DNA from 4 places in the Saccharicrinis aurantiacus genome. Region 3 is predicted to be linked to each of the others. Evidence: riboswitches for the same ligand, from Rfam matches in the RefSeq annotation. Region 3 holds a riboswitch; each other region holds the start of a gene.
The links. A riboswitch is a leader RNA that binds a small molecule or an ion and turns the genes downstream of it on or off. The one in region 3 is predicted to bind cobalamin.
Positions count from the first base shown of each region.

Region 1: it holds a riboswitch for cobalamin, as region 3 does, so the genes downstream of both, QMO11_RS02840 (TonB-dependent receptor) here and QMO11_RS15855 (TonB-dependent receptor) in region 3, are expected to answer to the same signal.
Region 2: it holds a riboswitch for cobalamin, as region 3 does, so the genes downstream of both, QMO11_RS08115 (peroxiredoxin-like family protein) here and QMO11_RS15855 (TonB-dependent receptor) in region 3, are expected to answer to the same signal.
Region 4: it holds a riboswitch for cobalamin, as region 3 does, so the genes downstream of both, QMO11_RS13620 (ABC transporter substrate-binding protein) here and QMO11_RS15855 (TonB-dependent receptor) in region 3, are expected to answer to the same signal.

Region 1 is NZ_CANLCN010000001.1:780,150-783,329, forward strand. Features, by position in the region: gene QMO11_RS02840 (TonB-dependent receptor) at 1-1,085, opposite strand, end outside; cobalamin riboswitch at 1,214-1,430, opposite strand; gene QMO11_RS02845 (hypothetical protein) at 1,772-2,461, shown strand; gene QMO11_RS02850 (DUF3857 domain-containing protein) at 2,786-3,180, opposite strand, start outside.
Region 2 is NZ_CANLCN010000005.1:205,228-208,407, forward strand. Features, by position in the region: gene QMO11_RS08110 (metallophosphoesterase) at 1-1,103, opposite strand, end outside; gene QMO11_RS08115 (peroxiredoxin-like family protein) at 1,297-1,926, opposite strand; cobalamin riboswitch at 2,182-2,380, opposite strand; gene QMO11_RS08120 (biopolymer transporter ExbD) at 2,548-3,060, shown strand; gene QMO11_RS08125 (M3 family metallopeptidase) at 3,126-3,180, opposite strand, start outside.
Region 3 is NZ_CANLCN010000015.1:13,744-16,923, reverse strand. Features, by position in the region: gene QMO11_RS15855 (TonB-dependent receptor) at 1-1,210, opposite strand, end outside; cobalamin riboswitch at 1,292-1,493, opposite strand; gene QMO11_RS15850 (YncE family protein) at 1,705-2,781, shown strand; gene QMO11_RS15845 (acyl-CoA thioesterase) at 2,851-3,180, opposite strand, start outside.
Region 4 is NZ_CANLCN010000011.1:63,479-66,658, forward strand. Features, by position in the region: gene QMO11_RS13615 (iron chelate uptake ABC transporter family permease subunit) at 1-835, opposite strand, end outside; gene QMO11_RS13620 (ABC transporter substrate-binding protein) at 837-1,970, opposite strand; cobalamin riboswitch at 1,995-2,199, opposite strand; gene QMO11_RS13625 (flavin reductase family protein) at 2,279-2,866, opposite strand; gene pyrI (aspartate carbamoyltransferase regulatory subunit) at 2,979-3,180, opposite strand, start outside.

The DNA.
Region 1 (3,180 bases), on a different contig from region 3:
TACGGAATTTGGATATCGCGTTTACTTGCATCATGATCTATGGGAATTTGTGTTCTAATTTCCACCCCAAAGGCATCGGCATAAAAGCCCGTTTTTCGATAGAGGTTTGAGATTTGAAACGATGTATTCCCCCGATCAAACAGTTTGCCTATTTCCGTTGTGATGGCAGCCTCGCGTCCAGCCGTGTTTTTTACATTGTTGTTAAGGATAAGATTGTAGGTGTTGTATTCAATAGAATCTTTAGGAACCATCAAATCGGCAAAGTCGAGATAAGTGGCTCGCAATGTATAGTAATATTTATTTTTACGTTGCTTAATTAAAAAGCTAGTTCCTACAAGGTCGTTGTTGGTTTTACCTATTAATTTCACCTCGCCAACCGTACTATTGGGAGCAGGTATGTTTGAGGGCAATATTTCAATAACACCGGCCAAGGCATCGCTACCAAATTGTATAGAGGCTGGGCCTTTTATCACCTTTACATTTTCAATGGCATACTGATCGAGCTCAAGTCCATGTGTTTCGCCCCATTGCTGACCTTCTAACTTAACGCCATTATTAATTACGGCCACACGGTTAAAACTCATGCCTCTAATTATCGGCTTTGAAGCCGATGAGCCCACATCAATAGAACTAACGCCGGGTATTTTACTCAGCGTTTGCATTAAACTACCCGAAGCATTTTCGCTAATAAATTGCTGATCAACTTTAACGGCAGCCACACTTTGCATTTTTACTTCGCGTGCATACCTATCTGCGGTAACGCTTACTTCTGCAATATTTTCGTCGTTTTCTTCAAGGATGAAGCTTAGGTTTAAGTCTTTGTTTTTAAGGTTGATGGTTTTTTTAATGGTATTAAAACCAAGGTAGGATATGGTTAAATTATAAGTACCATTTTTCAGATTCTCTAATACAAAGTTTCCATTATTGTCGCAAATAGCCCCAAGTTCTCCTGGGTTTACACTGATGGTTGTAAAGGGCAGGGGTTGCTTATGCTTGTTCAGCACTCTTCCTTTAATGTCAGAAGCACTAAGCTGATGATGCCCCAAGCACAAAATGAGTAATAGTAATACAGTTTTCGTCTTCATGATCAGTTTAAAATATTCTATAAACTGAAACCTGAGGGAATGCCATAACTACTTTATAGCCAATAAAGCAATGTGGTTTTAGTATGTGGATTTCAATGTCACAAACTAACTTCTTATCCCGGAAGTTTCATTAGTATAATCTATAGGCAGGTTTCCTGACTTATCTCTGTTTTACAAAAACCTTCTCGCCAACTTGGCAATGGTAATGAGTATGTTGTAAAACGCCTGTTCTTGTATTAAGAACGTGAGACTTACAGTAGCGGGCACTGTTGCCGATTTTAACGGCATTCCCTTTTAACAAAAAATGCGACGCATTAATTGTTCACCTATTTGACTGCAAACGTAAACAAATATATTTTCGGAACAAAAGAACCAACTAAATCCTATCTAATTTATATTAATTCCAGATTGAAGTGCTAAGAAATGTTGCCGCGAGTATGCAAATAGCTTGTTCTAGTATAGCTAGGTCCTGTTTTCAAGAGCTTATTGGTTCATTATTAGTGTGATGTTGAAAAATAAAACTTCTAAAAACGCAACATAATATTAATCTATTTTATTAAATTTAATTTAAGTATTGCAGTAATAAACCGTCGGCTGGTCATCAACCTACCTTGATTGGACCCATGGATTTGGAAGAAGAGGCCGACGGAATTGCCGCAATATATTTATTTAAAATTGAATAAAATATGAGTTTTCAAAGTGATTTTGAACTATGGGAAGAAAAAATTGATGCTGTTAAAGCAGATGAAATTATTGAATTAAGAATTCCAGCCGATGAGCTTGCTGCTGATTCTGAAACCCTAGCCATTGAGGCCGCCAAAGATGTTGAGGCGTTTACAGCGGTAGGAATGGATGCTACCCTAATTGAGCAGCTTAAACCCTTGGCGGGAGCACTCCGCTTTTGCCAGGCAGAATGGATGGGCGAGTACCGTGCCCAAAAGGAAGCACAGCAAAAGTGGTCTATTGAAAGTGTTAAGGGGTATGAATTACAAAAGCACTTGTTGCGTAATTTTACCTTTGCTTACCGTAAACTACCTAATGTAATGAAAAAGGTGCGTAGGATACGTGAAGGAAGCGGGAATGCTGATATGGTTCAAGATTTATTAGAGTTAGGTGTGTTAGGACAAAAATATCCTGATCCGCTAACAGATATTAATTTTAATCTTGAAGTGCTTGATGTTTCAAGGAGTACTTCGCATAGTCTTTCTGAAATATTGGCTATTGCCAATGGTGATAGTGATGGCAGCTCAGAATCTAAAGTATTGCGCGATAAGGCATATACGCTATTGCTTAATATAAATAGGGAAGTGCGCGAGTATGCCCGTTTTATATTTTGGGATAATCCTGATAAGAAAAAGAAATACGTGCTTAGTTAATATTCTCAAAAGCCCTTATTTTACTAGTCCCCGAGTAGGTCTTACCCTTCCTCGGGGACTTTTTTTTATGTCTCAATGTAAATTATGGTATTCTCAGAGCAGTTTTAGCAACGCTCAGAGTATCTTTTTGCAATTTCAGAGCAAGCAGTAGCTGCTTCAGAGCAATAATTTGAAGTCCGTGAGTAAATTATCTAAAATTCAGAGAGATTTGCTTGTGTCTCAGAGGAGAGTGTTCATAACTATGTGTCAAGCTAAAATATAAAACATTACAATGAAATATATGTCATTTGATAATGTATTAATTAGATTTTATTTATCATGATGTTACTTTATTCTATTTGTAAAAGTTTCCATTACTCGTTTTGACTTTAAAAAATAAGGAATCCAAATACAGCAATTAATAAAAGGCCACAAACCTATTAAAAAGAGTGCTTTTTCTCCTAAGCTAAAATACATAATTGTACTAACCAATAAAGTAAAAAGTAAAAAGTAAATAAAGTAGGCGATCATTAATTTTGGAAAGCTACTTCGTTTTTTGATAAAGAGGATTGAATTTAATAAGCCAAATACTATTATTGAGATAAATCCTATGAGCAGAGCAAATCTAGATAAAAGATCTGTACTAGAGCTATTATTTAAATTTGGTGTAAGCCAAGAATTTATCCCCCAGTTTAGTTTAATAAGAAAGGATACGAACATTAATAGTGTCCATATTATTA
Region 2 (3,180 bases), on a different contig from region 3:
AACACTACCATCTCACTCTTGGAGCCTAATCGCATGGGAGGGCCGGAAGTCCCAATACCTTGCGAAACAAACATCTGGGTTCCGTTGAAGTTATGATAGCCATACGAATATTTAAAAATTAATTTAATGAGCCAGGTAAATGGAAACAATTGCCCGGCATGCGTATGTCCTGAAAGAAATAAATCAATACCTTTTTCATTGATATATTTAATGCCAGCAGGGCTATGGTGTAGCAAAATACTAGGTTTATTATCGTCTAATACTAAATCATCCAATACGCTTTTTATGGTTTTTCTTTCAGCTGTTTTATCCTCAATATGTTCTTCTTTGTAATATGCAGAGTCGTCCTCTGCCATGTAATTAAGTCCAATAAGTTGTACTCCTTCAAAATTGAATATTTCGTTTTCAAGAACCGTAATTCCAATTTCCCGTACAGCCTCCTTCGCCCTTTTTGAACCTATAATAATATCATGATTACCTTCGATAAAGAATATGGGAACATCTAGTTTTTTGAAGGGAGCGATGCTGTTTTTGTCTAATTCAACAACGCCATCAAATAAGTCGCCTGTTATTACAACTGCATCAACATGGGCATCAATAGTTTTGTTTACAATGTTTTTAACAAATTCGTGCCCTCTAAATGGACCAATGTGCATATCAGATAAGTGCATTATGTGTAATTCTTTTTTTAGGCCTTCTATTTTTATTTCCTGATGTTTTACACGTGTGTGTGATGCATTACAAATAGAGTAAGCAATAATCAAAAGGGTGGTAGATAATACAACGATACCTGCGTATTTGGGCTCAATATGTATGAAGATTAATACAATGTCTACTAATACAACAGCGAATACTAAGAATGCTAATGTTCCCATTAATACGGAGGCAATAATAAATTGCGAATCGCTAAAGCTCCCCATTTCATGTCTAATCATTAAGAAGCTTGTAGCTACAAAGAATAGTACAATACAAAGCATTGCATAAAAAGGTTTGTTTAATTCTTTGATGAAATAACCGTAGAATCGTTTAATGAGATAGATGTTAACAACAATAATTGCAATGGACACAAAGGTAGGTAGTAGAGTGAAGAATAAATGTCTCATATAAATATAAGGGTTTGATTTTCGAAGTTTTAAGATAGTAATTTTAATATTATAAATAGTATAATGGATATAGTAATTGTTGAAAAAGCTCTTGTAGTTCCATCAAAAGTATTTGCATATTATCATGTATATCTATTAATTAGATTAAGCCATTTGTGCAGAATTTCTAAATAAGATCTTGGGTGGTTTAATCTTAATATAATGGATTAGTATCTATTATAACTGGCAAATTATTAAGAATATCTTTTACGTTTGCTCGGTTTTTATAATACGGATCAATATGGCGCCATATGATTGTACCATCTGTATTAATAATATATGTGGCGGGTATGGGTAGTTGTTCTGATTCGTCGGAATGTGTTTCTTTTAATTTGGCACCTAAAGCTATATTGTAAATGGTTCGCGTTGTTTTAGAAGGAGTAAAGGTAACACCAAAAGTATCCGATATTTCGTAATTTTCATCATGAAGAAGTGTGAATTTGGCACCAGTTTTATCTTTCATGATATTAAGATACTCTGGTTTTTCTGGAGATATGGCTATTAGTTGTGCACCTCTATCTGCAATTAAGTGTAAGCTATCTTGCATTGCAGCCAAATGTTTGTTGCACACAGGGCACCAAAATCCTCGATAGAATATAATCACAACAGGGCCATCTTTTAAAGCATCGTTTAACGAAAACAATTCGCCCTTATCCGTAGTGGCCTTAAAATTATTAATGTAGCTTCCTATATCTATGCCTTTTGCATCTATGGCTTTAATTTTTTCTTGCGAATAAATATTAATACTTAATAGTATTGCGGCTATTAGTGATAATGTTTTCATGATGCTAGTATTAGTTGTTTATTCTTATTGTCGTATAAATTAATGAACCTGACAGTATGAATAAAAAAAAGCACCCCCTTTGGAGCGCTTTTCTTTGAAAAACATTGTTATACAGATAATACTAGATTCGACCAATTGGCATATCGGTCTACGTTGTTGCAATAAAATGTTTTTGAAAATGCGTGGGGATATAATTTACGGATAGAAAGTACCCTAGGTACTTAACCGATTTTGCTTTAACTCCCGAAAGCTACTTTCAAATATTGATTATTGGTAGGTATTCTGACTTACTCCTCCTTTAATTGCCTTCCCATTGCTTTGGGAGCAACAGTGACATGTTAATTAAAAGATTAGCCTAACGGCTAGAGATTACAGCAGCGGGTACTGTTTAGGATTCTCACCTAATTCCCTTGGCAAATAAAATATTTGCACTTCCAAAATCTGAAACAAATGTATGTAATGTTTATCTATTTGGCAATGTTATTAAACGGATTTATTTAAAAGTTGTCCAAAATATTCCTCTATAGTGTTGGTATTCTGAATTTAGTGATAGAGTAAAAATAGTATTGTTTTCTTTTGTAGGAATTATCTGTAGATTTAGTCTCCTAAAAAGTGTGGTTTATGTCAAAAAAATATTATTGTTATTTGGTGTCTTATTTCGTTGTTTTGGTAGTTTGTACTTCGTGGACAGATAGGAATCTTTTTACAGTATGGGTAAAGAGTGGTGATATTATTTTAGTTAAAGGAGAAGAAAGAAAGTTATCTGATTTAAAAGAACTAACGAAGGAATACATTGCAAACCCTAACAATGAGTCTTGGTTGCCTAGTAAACGTTCAAAGCGTGTGCACTTTTTCGGAGATACTCAAGTGTCTATAGCAGTTGTTTCAATACAAACAGATCGTGATGTTACGTATGGGTTTTATATCGATGTTCAGAATGAGTTAGAGAAAGCATATGCTGAACTGCGAGAAGAATTGGCTCAAAAGAAATTTGGGACTACTTATGGTTCTTTATCTTCAAAAAAGCAAAAGGCAATTAATACCGTATTTCCAATTCGAATATCCGAAGCAGAACCAAATTGGGTAAGAGGAAAAGATGGGGAGTTAAGGCGAAATTCTTCTTGGTATTATTAACATAAAAGGGCATCCATTTCTGAATGCCCTTAATTACGAAGCTAAAATTTTCGATATTTTGAATTTTATAAAAGCCCTCTATCTTCTAATAAAGCTTTTTCGTTTGGTTCTTGTCCTCTA
Region 3 (3,180 bases):
GAGTGAATGGTGCGTTAAACTCAGTAACAACTTGCTGTCTTAGATTTAAGGTAGTTTTTAACCAAGGGTATGGCTTATAAAGTAGCGAAGCAAATACGGAAAACCTATTCTCATCTATATTCTCATCATAAGCATATACATCAGGTTTAATATAAACATTGCGCATTCCGGCTTTAACGCTTATTTTATTGTACTCTTTAGATGCACCTGTTTCGGCAATAATTCGTTGAGTTGCTATTTTTTGAGCTTTATTATTGTAGTCAATGGCATTATCAAAAACGTATCCAGCCCCTATGTAATAGTTTATGCCATTTGTTATGTTGTCAAATTGCACCCATGTTCGTATGTTTTCATCCTCAAGGTATCTGGTGTTCGGGTTTTGATTTTCATTCATGTTAGGTTGACCTTCGTGTCTGTTTTTAGCCAACCAAATTACGGACGAAATGCTTTTGTCTTTATTCCACTTATAGTTAAGTTGTTGTATGAAATTGAGGTTTTCTATGCGTGCATTTTTTTGTGTGTCTCTTGGAAATTCTTGTTTTTCAAAGTCGTAGCTTGATGTATTGGTAAATGGGAAGTTATTCTCTTTTTCGTAATAAGCTAACCTTGATATTGATTCGAATTTGCCATTGCTTGCAAATACTTTAGCACCAGCCATGTATTCACCAAAACTACCAGCGCTTAATTTTACCTCAGAGTTAACTCCTGCGTTATATTTGTTCTCTAAGCCTAGGTTTACGTTTCCTCCTATTGAGCCAGATCCTTTTGTAGCTGTTGAACTACCATAGGTTAACTCTACTTGATCAAATAAAAATACAGGAGCATTACTTGAATTATAACTTCCTAGGGTTTGAGAATTTATTTCTAATCCTCTAAGTTTAACAGAGGTGTGATTGTCTGAAGTACCCCTTACTCGAATGGAAGAAAGTCCGCCAGCATCAGATTTAACGTATATGGGCTGGTATCTTGATATTAAGTCACTTAAGTTACCTGCCTCTGTTGTTTGTTTTTGCATTGGCGTAAACGTTTCCTTTTTACCACCAACCTCATATAGGTTTATTTTTTTACTTACTACATCTACATTATCAATATATACGGTATCTAAGCCTGCTAAAAAGAGCGACTCTTCTTCAGAAAATGTGTCCTGTCCGAATAATTGAAATGAATAAAGTCCAATAATAACTAAGCAAATGCCTAATTTTATATACATCTGAAAAAATCATAAACGCAAGGGGAGAAATAGAAAAGACCTTCAATTAAGAATATCCTTAACAGCCTAGCTCCCGAAGCTTTTGTTAAACAATATTTGGTAGGTCTTCTGGCTCGTTTCTTATTATTGCTACCTTCCCATTAATAGTATTAACAGTGGTGTGAGATGCAATAATTGTTTAGAAACTTACAGCTGCGGGTACAGCTCCGGAATTTCACTAAAGTGATCACCGGATTCCCTTTTAATCCATAAAAATTATGGAACCAAAATTTTGCGCAAATATAATTGATGTTTTTATTCCGTGCTAATGTTTAGGTATAAAAGATGAAAATATCTTCTATATAAATATTCTCTTCTCGATGGGCTATTAATTTAAACTTAATTGGTGATGTTTAATAATTTCATAGATATTACACATTAATTAATAGGTAATCTTATATTTGCACTTTGAAAATTATATTGTTAGTACGTTTTAAAAAATCAGAATAATCAGAATGAAGAATTTTTTTCCAAGCATATTATTGGTTTTTTGTGTAATATCTGTTTCATGCAGTATCAACAACTCCAACTATGGTAAAGAAACCTCTATTGTAGGAACCTTTGTAATGAACCAAGGTAGTGGTAGTGCAAACGGAAGTGTTACGCATTATCATGCAGATACTTTAACCAACGAGCTTTTTAACGAAATAAATGATAGACCATTAACAGGAGAAATGTTGGCGGCCTCTTTCGGATCGGAAAAAGGGTATTTTTTAATGTCGGAGGGGAATAGTTCTGTTATCGAAAAAGTGAACCTCGATGATTTTAAATCAGAAATGACATCAGCGTCAGTGGCTAATGCAACAGATGTGGTTTGTGTTTCTGATACCTTTGTTTATGCTACAATAGCAGGAGCAGATGAAATGACCTCAGGAGAACTTTTGAAAATAGATGCTACAACTCTTTCAATTAAAGAAACCATTAAAGTTGGAATTAATCCTACAAAAATAGCTTACGATAAAGGTAAGTTGGTTTATGTTGCTAATACAAGTGATCTTGAAAATGGTATTATGATTGTTGATTTAGTGAGAAATCAGACTATCGATACTGTTAAGATTGAAACATTAGTTAATCCAGTAGATATGGTTATTGATGTGCATAGTAACTTGTGGGTATTGTGCGAAGGTGAAGGTGAAAGTCCAAAATCAAACGCAGGTTTAGTCCGTATCTCGTATAATACAAACGAGGAGGGTGAACGCACTGTTACTAATTATCCTTTTGGTGGATATGTTGGTAAAGGACGAGATGGTATAGCTATTTCTCTTGGAGGAACCACTCTATATTATATAAATGAAGGTACATACTCGATGCGAATTAGTGAAGATGACCTTTCTTCAGCGAAAATCTTATTTCCTGAAGATAGATATAGTACAAAGGTATTTGATGCAATAAGTGTAAGTAGTAGGAGTGCAGAGTTCTTTGCTACTGTTTCTGATGAAGATAAAGTAGTTGTTTTTGACAGTTATGGTCTAAACGAAGAAGATAAAGAAATATTAGTAGGTGAGAACCCTGGTAAGTGTTTGTTCAGATAGAATCGTTCTCAAAGCGATTTTGAAAATATAAAAAATCCCAGTGAAGTTAACTTCACTGGGATTTTTGTTTTATGATCGTTGATCAATAATATTTTGTAATGGTTTAATAATTTCTTCAGAAATACCAAGCTTCCCATTTATTAAACTAGTGGTTGTCACAATGCCTTTTAAGCAAATTTTATTATCGCTGAGGCGATATATGTCTTGATGAAAGATATACTTAACTCCTTTAAGTTCAACCCTTGTTTTTACAACAAACTTGTCGTTACTTTTTAGTGGAGTTTTATAGGCTAAATCGATACGAGCAACAACAGCTACTATACCATCATCAAACAACTTGGAAAAGTTAAGTCCAATGGAGTCTAAAAACTCATGGCGTGTATGCTCTAAGTAATTTTG
Region 4 (3,180 bases), on a different contig from region 3:
GCACTGCCAAACCCAAAAAAGCAACAGGCCCACAAAAAGCCGTAATAGTAGCAGTTAACATACCTACAACAATGAGAATATGCAAACGCGAGCGCTTAACATTGAGACCCAAATTGGCGGCATAGTTCTCGCCAAGTAGATATATATTTAATGGTTTAATTAGAAATAGAGATGCCAACAAGCTAAGTGTGATTACGGGTATAAAAACCTGATGTTTTTCCCATGATATATTTCCGAATGAGCCTAGTCCCCATACTACATAAGCCTGTATATCATCCTTGGTACTAAAAAATTGCATTAAACCAACTAAGGCATTTGAAGCATACCCAACCATAATACCCACTATAAGTAACATGGCATTATTTTTTAGCTTTCGAGCTAAAAACAAAACCATAAACAAAATAACCATTGCGCCAACAAATGCTGCCATTGTTACTGTTACTGATCCGAATACGCCGAATGCACTCAAAGCCGTTCCGTTTATGGCACCCATCAATAATACAACTACAGCAACACCTAAACCCGCACCCGCACTAATACCAAGTATGGAGGGGCCTGCCAAAGGATTTCTGAATAAGGTTTGCATTTGCAGTCCGCCTACTGCTAAACCTGCTCCTGCAAAAGCTGCGGTTAACGACTGTGGTAAACGTGTATTAAATAATATATTGTGCCATTTTTCTTTTTCAATACCCATACCGACTAGCCATTTAAGCACTTTTTCGGCAGGTATATAAACTGAGCCCAAGGATATATTTATTACAAATAAAGCCAGCAACAGAAATAGTAACAAGCCAAAAATTACACTCTTTTTATTTTTAGTATCAATAGCTTGCATATTACTCTTTAGTCATCATTTTATAATAGCATGGCGTATAATTAGGTAATAAATTAGGGTGAAAAACTTTAACCATATCACTTAAAACAACATCGGGCTCTAGCAACCCCTTTTCATAAAAAAGTGATTTCCCAGTATTTGAGAAAAATACTTTCCTATTTTTGAAGGCATCAAAATCCTTATAACGAACATCTTCATCTTTTAAAGCTTCGTAAGAATAATTTCCGTTATAATTTACCAACAACACCCAATAATCGGCCTCTGCCCCTGAATTATAAACGGTTTCAAAATCGTAACTTAAAGAACCCGTACCCGGCCTATCCTTAAAAATATAATCTGCTCCTGCATCAGCGTAATAATTTGCGTTGTAACTTTGCGCTGCTGCTGCATACCAAACCCCTTGGTATATTTTACCACTTACAACCGTTGGTTTATCTGTCAATTCTTGGGTTAATGACTTTACATTATTGTAACGTTGTGCAATATTATGTACTTCATCAATTGCTTCTTGCTCCTTATTAAAGAAGGCAGCAACATATACCAACCACTCTACTCTACCAAGCGGTGTATTTTCGAGATAACTGCTATTCATCGCCAGCTTAATTCCTGCCTGTCGGATTGGACCATAAAAATCCTCCTTAAAAGGAGAAATCATCATAACATTTGGATCAATATCAATGAGTAACTCTAAATCAGGTGCAAAGGCAGTGCCTATATTACGCACTGCACCGGTCTTTAAACCGTTTACTACTGTTGGATTACTAACATATTGAGGTTCGGCCATACCAACAAGTGCATCCATAGCCCCCTCAATTTTATCGGCATAACTAATTTGAGTTGATGCAACAGCAACCCATCGCTTTAAGGGTACCTGGATGGCATCTATATTTTTCTTCAGATATTCAGAGGAGGAGGATAAAACAATTTGATGCTTAGGAGCAGCATCGTCCCATGGGTCATTTACCTCAACAATTTTGTAATCCTGAAAATACTTTATTACAAACTGCTTTGCATAAGTAGGCACGTACACTGAGTCTGGCTCAACATCAACTGTGCTACTATTTGTTTTTTTTGAGGAGTTAGTGCAGGATAATAAGGCACTAAAAATCACTAATACTAAAATACTTTTACTCATTATTTCTTCTATTTCCCGAAAGGTGAATGAATGCTGATAATAGTAGGTTTTCCGACTTTCATTTATGAGCACCTTCCCGATATATCAGTGGTTAACGCTCGCCATACTGGCTGATTACGGCTGCGGGTACAGTTCCTGAATTCTGTTTTTACAGTCACAGGATTCCCTAGATTTTTCAATCATTACCTATTATCTTTTCGCTTGCAAAACTACATTATTCTTTTCAATGCAACAATTCTTTGCTATGATCTATTCTACTGGTAGTACAACATAAATAGAGTATTTATATTTTACTGAACAATAGCAGCTTATTTCTTTGTTTTTTTCTTCTTCTTTTTTTGAACTGAGAAACCGAATTTTCCCAACTTATCCCCCACTTCGAAATAGTGTCCGTGGGAATAGCAAATAGGGTTTGCGCTATCCAATGAAAAAGCACCTGTTTCATCATCAAGATATTTATCATCGGCTTTAACATTAACTATCTCGGCCATAAACATATCATGTGTTCCCAGTTCAATAACTTGAGTTACTTTGCATTCAAGACTAATGGGTGATTCCTCAATAATTGGAGCTTTTACAATACTTGCCTTACCTGCAGTAAGTTTCATTTCTTTAAACTTATCGTACTTCCTTCCTGATTTTACACCGCACCAATCCGTAGCATAAGCCAAATCTTTAGTAGTTAAATTAATCACAAACTCTTTAGTTTCCATTAGAATTGCATGAGAGTGACGGGCTTTTCTCACTGAAATATAACACATAGCCGGATCGGAACATATGGTCCCTGTCCAAGCAATTGTTATAATATTATAATTCTCGGGTTTATCACCTACAGTTACCATTACTGCGGGCAATGGGTAAACCATGTTCCCAGGTCGCCAATCAACTTTAGCCATATTTACTTGTGTTTAATGCGCTGCAAAAATAGTACAGGGAAATTTTAGTATCAACAAAAACTCCCACAATAATAAATATCATGGGAGTTACTATGTATTTCTTGTTCGAATCTTATATGATTTCCAGATGTTCTTCAGTGGTAATTTTTTCGCAATAATGGCATTTATAAGCCAAAGGTTCTTTTTCAACCAACAATAATCGTGTAGTTACCTCTTGGTTATTTGTGATACATTTAGGATTAAAACAGCGTGCAATACCAATAATCTCAGATTCAATATGAACTAGCTTTTTTTCAACTACCTCATAATCCTTA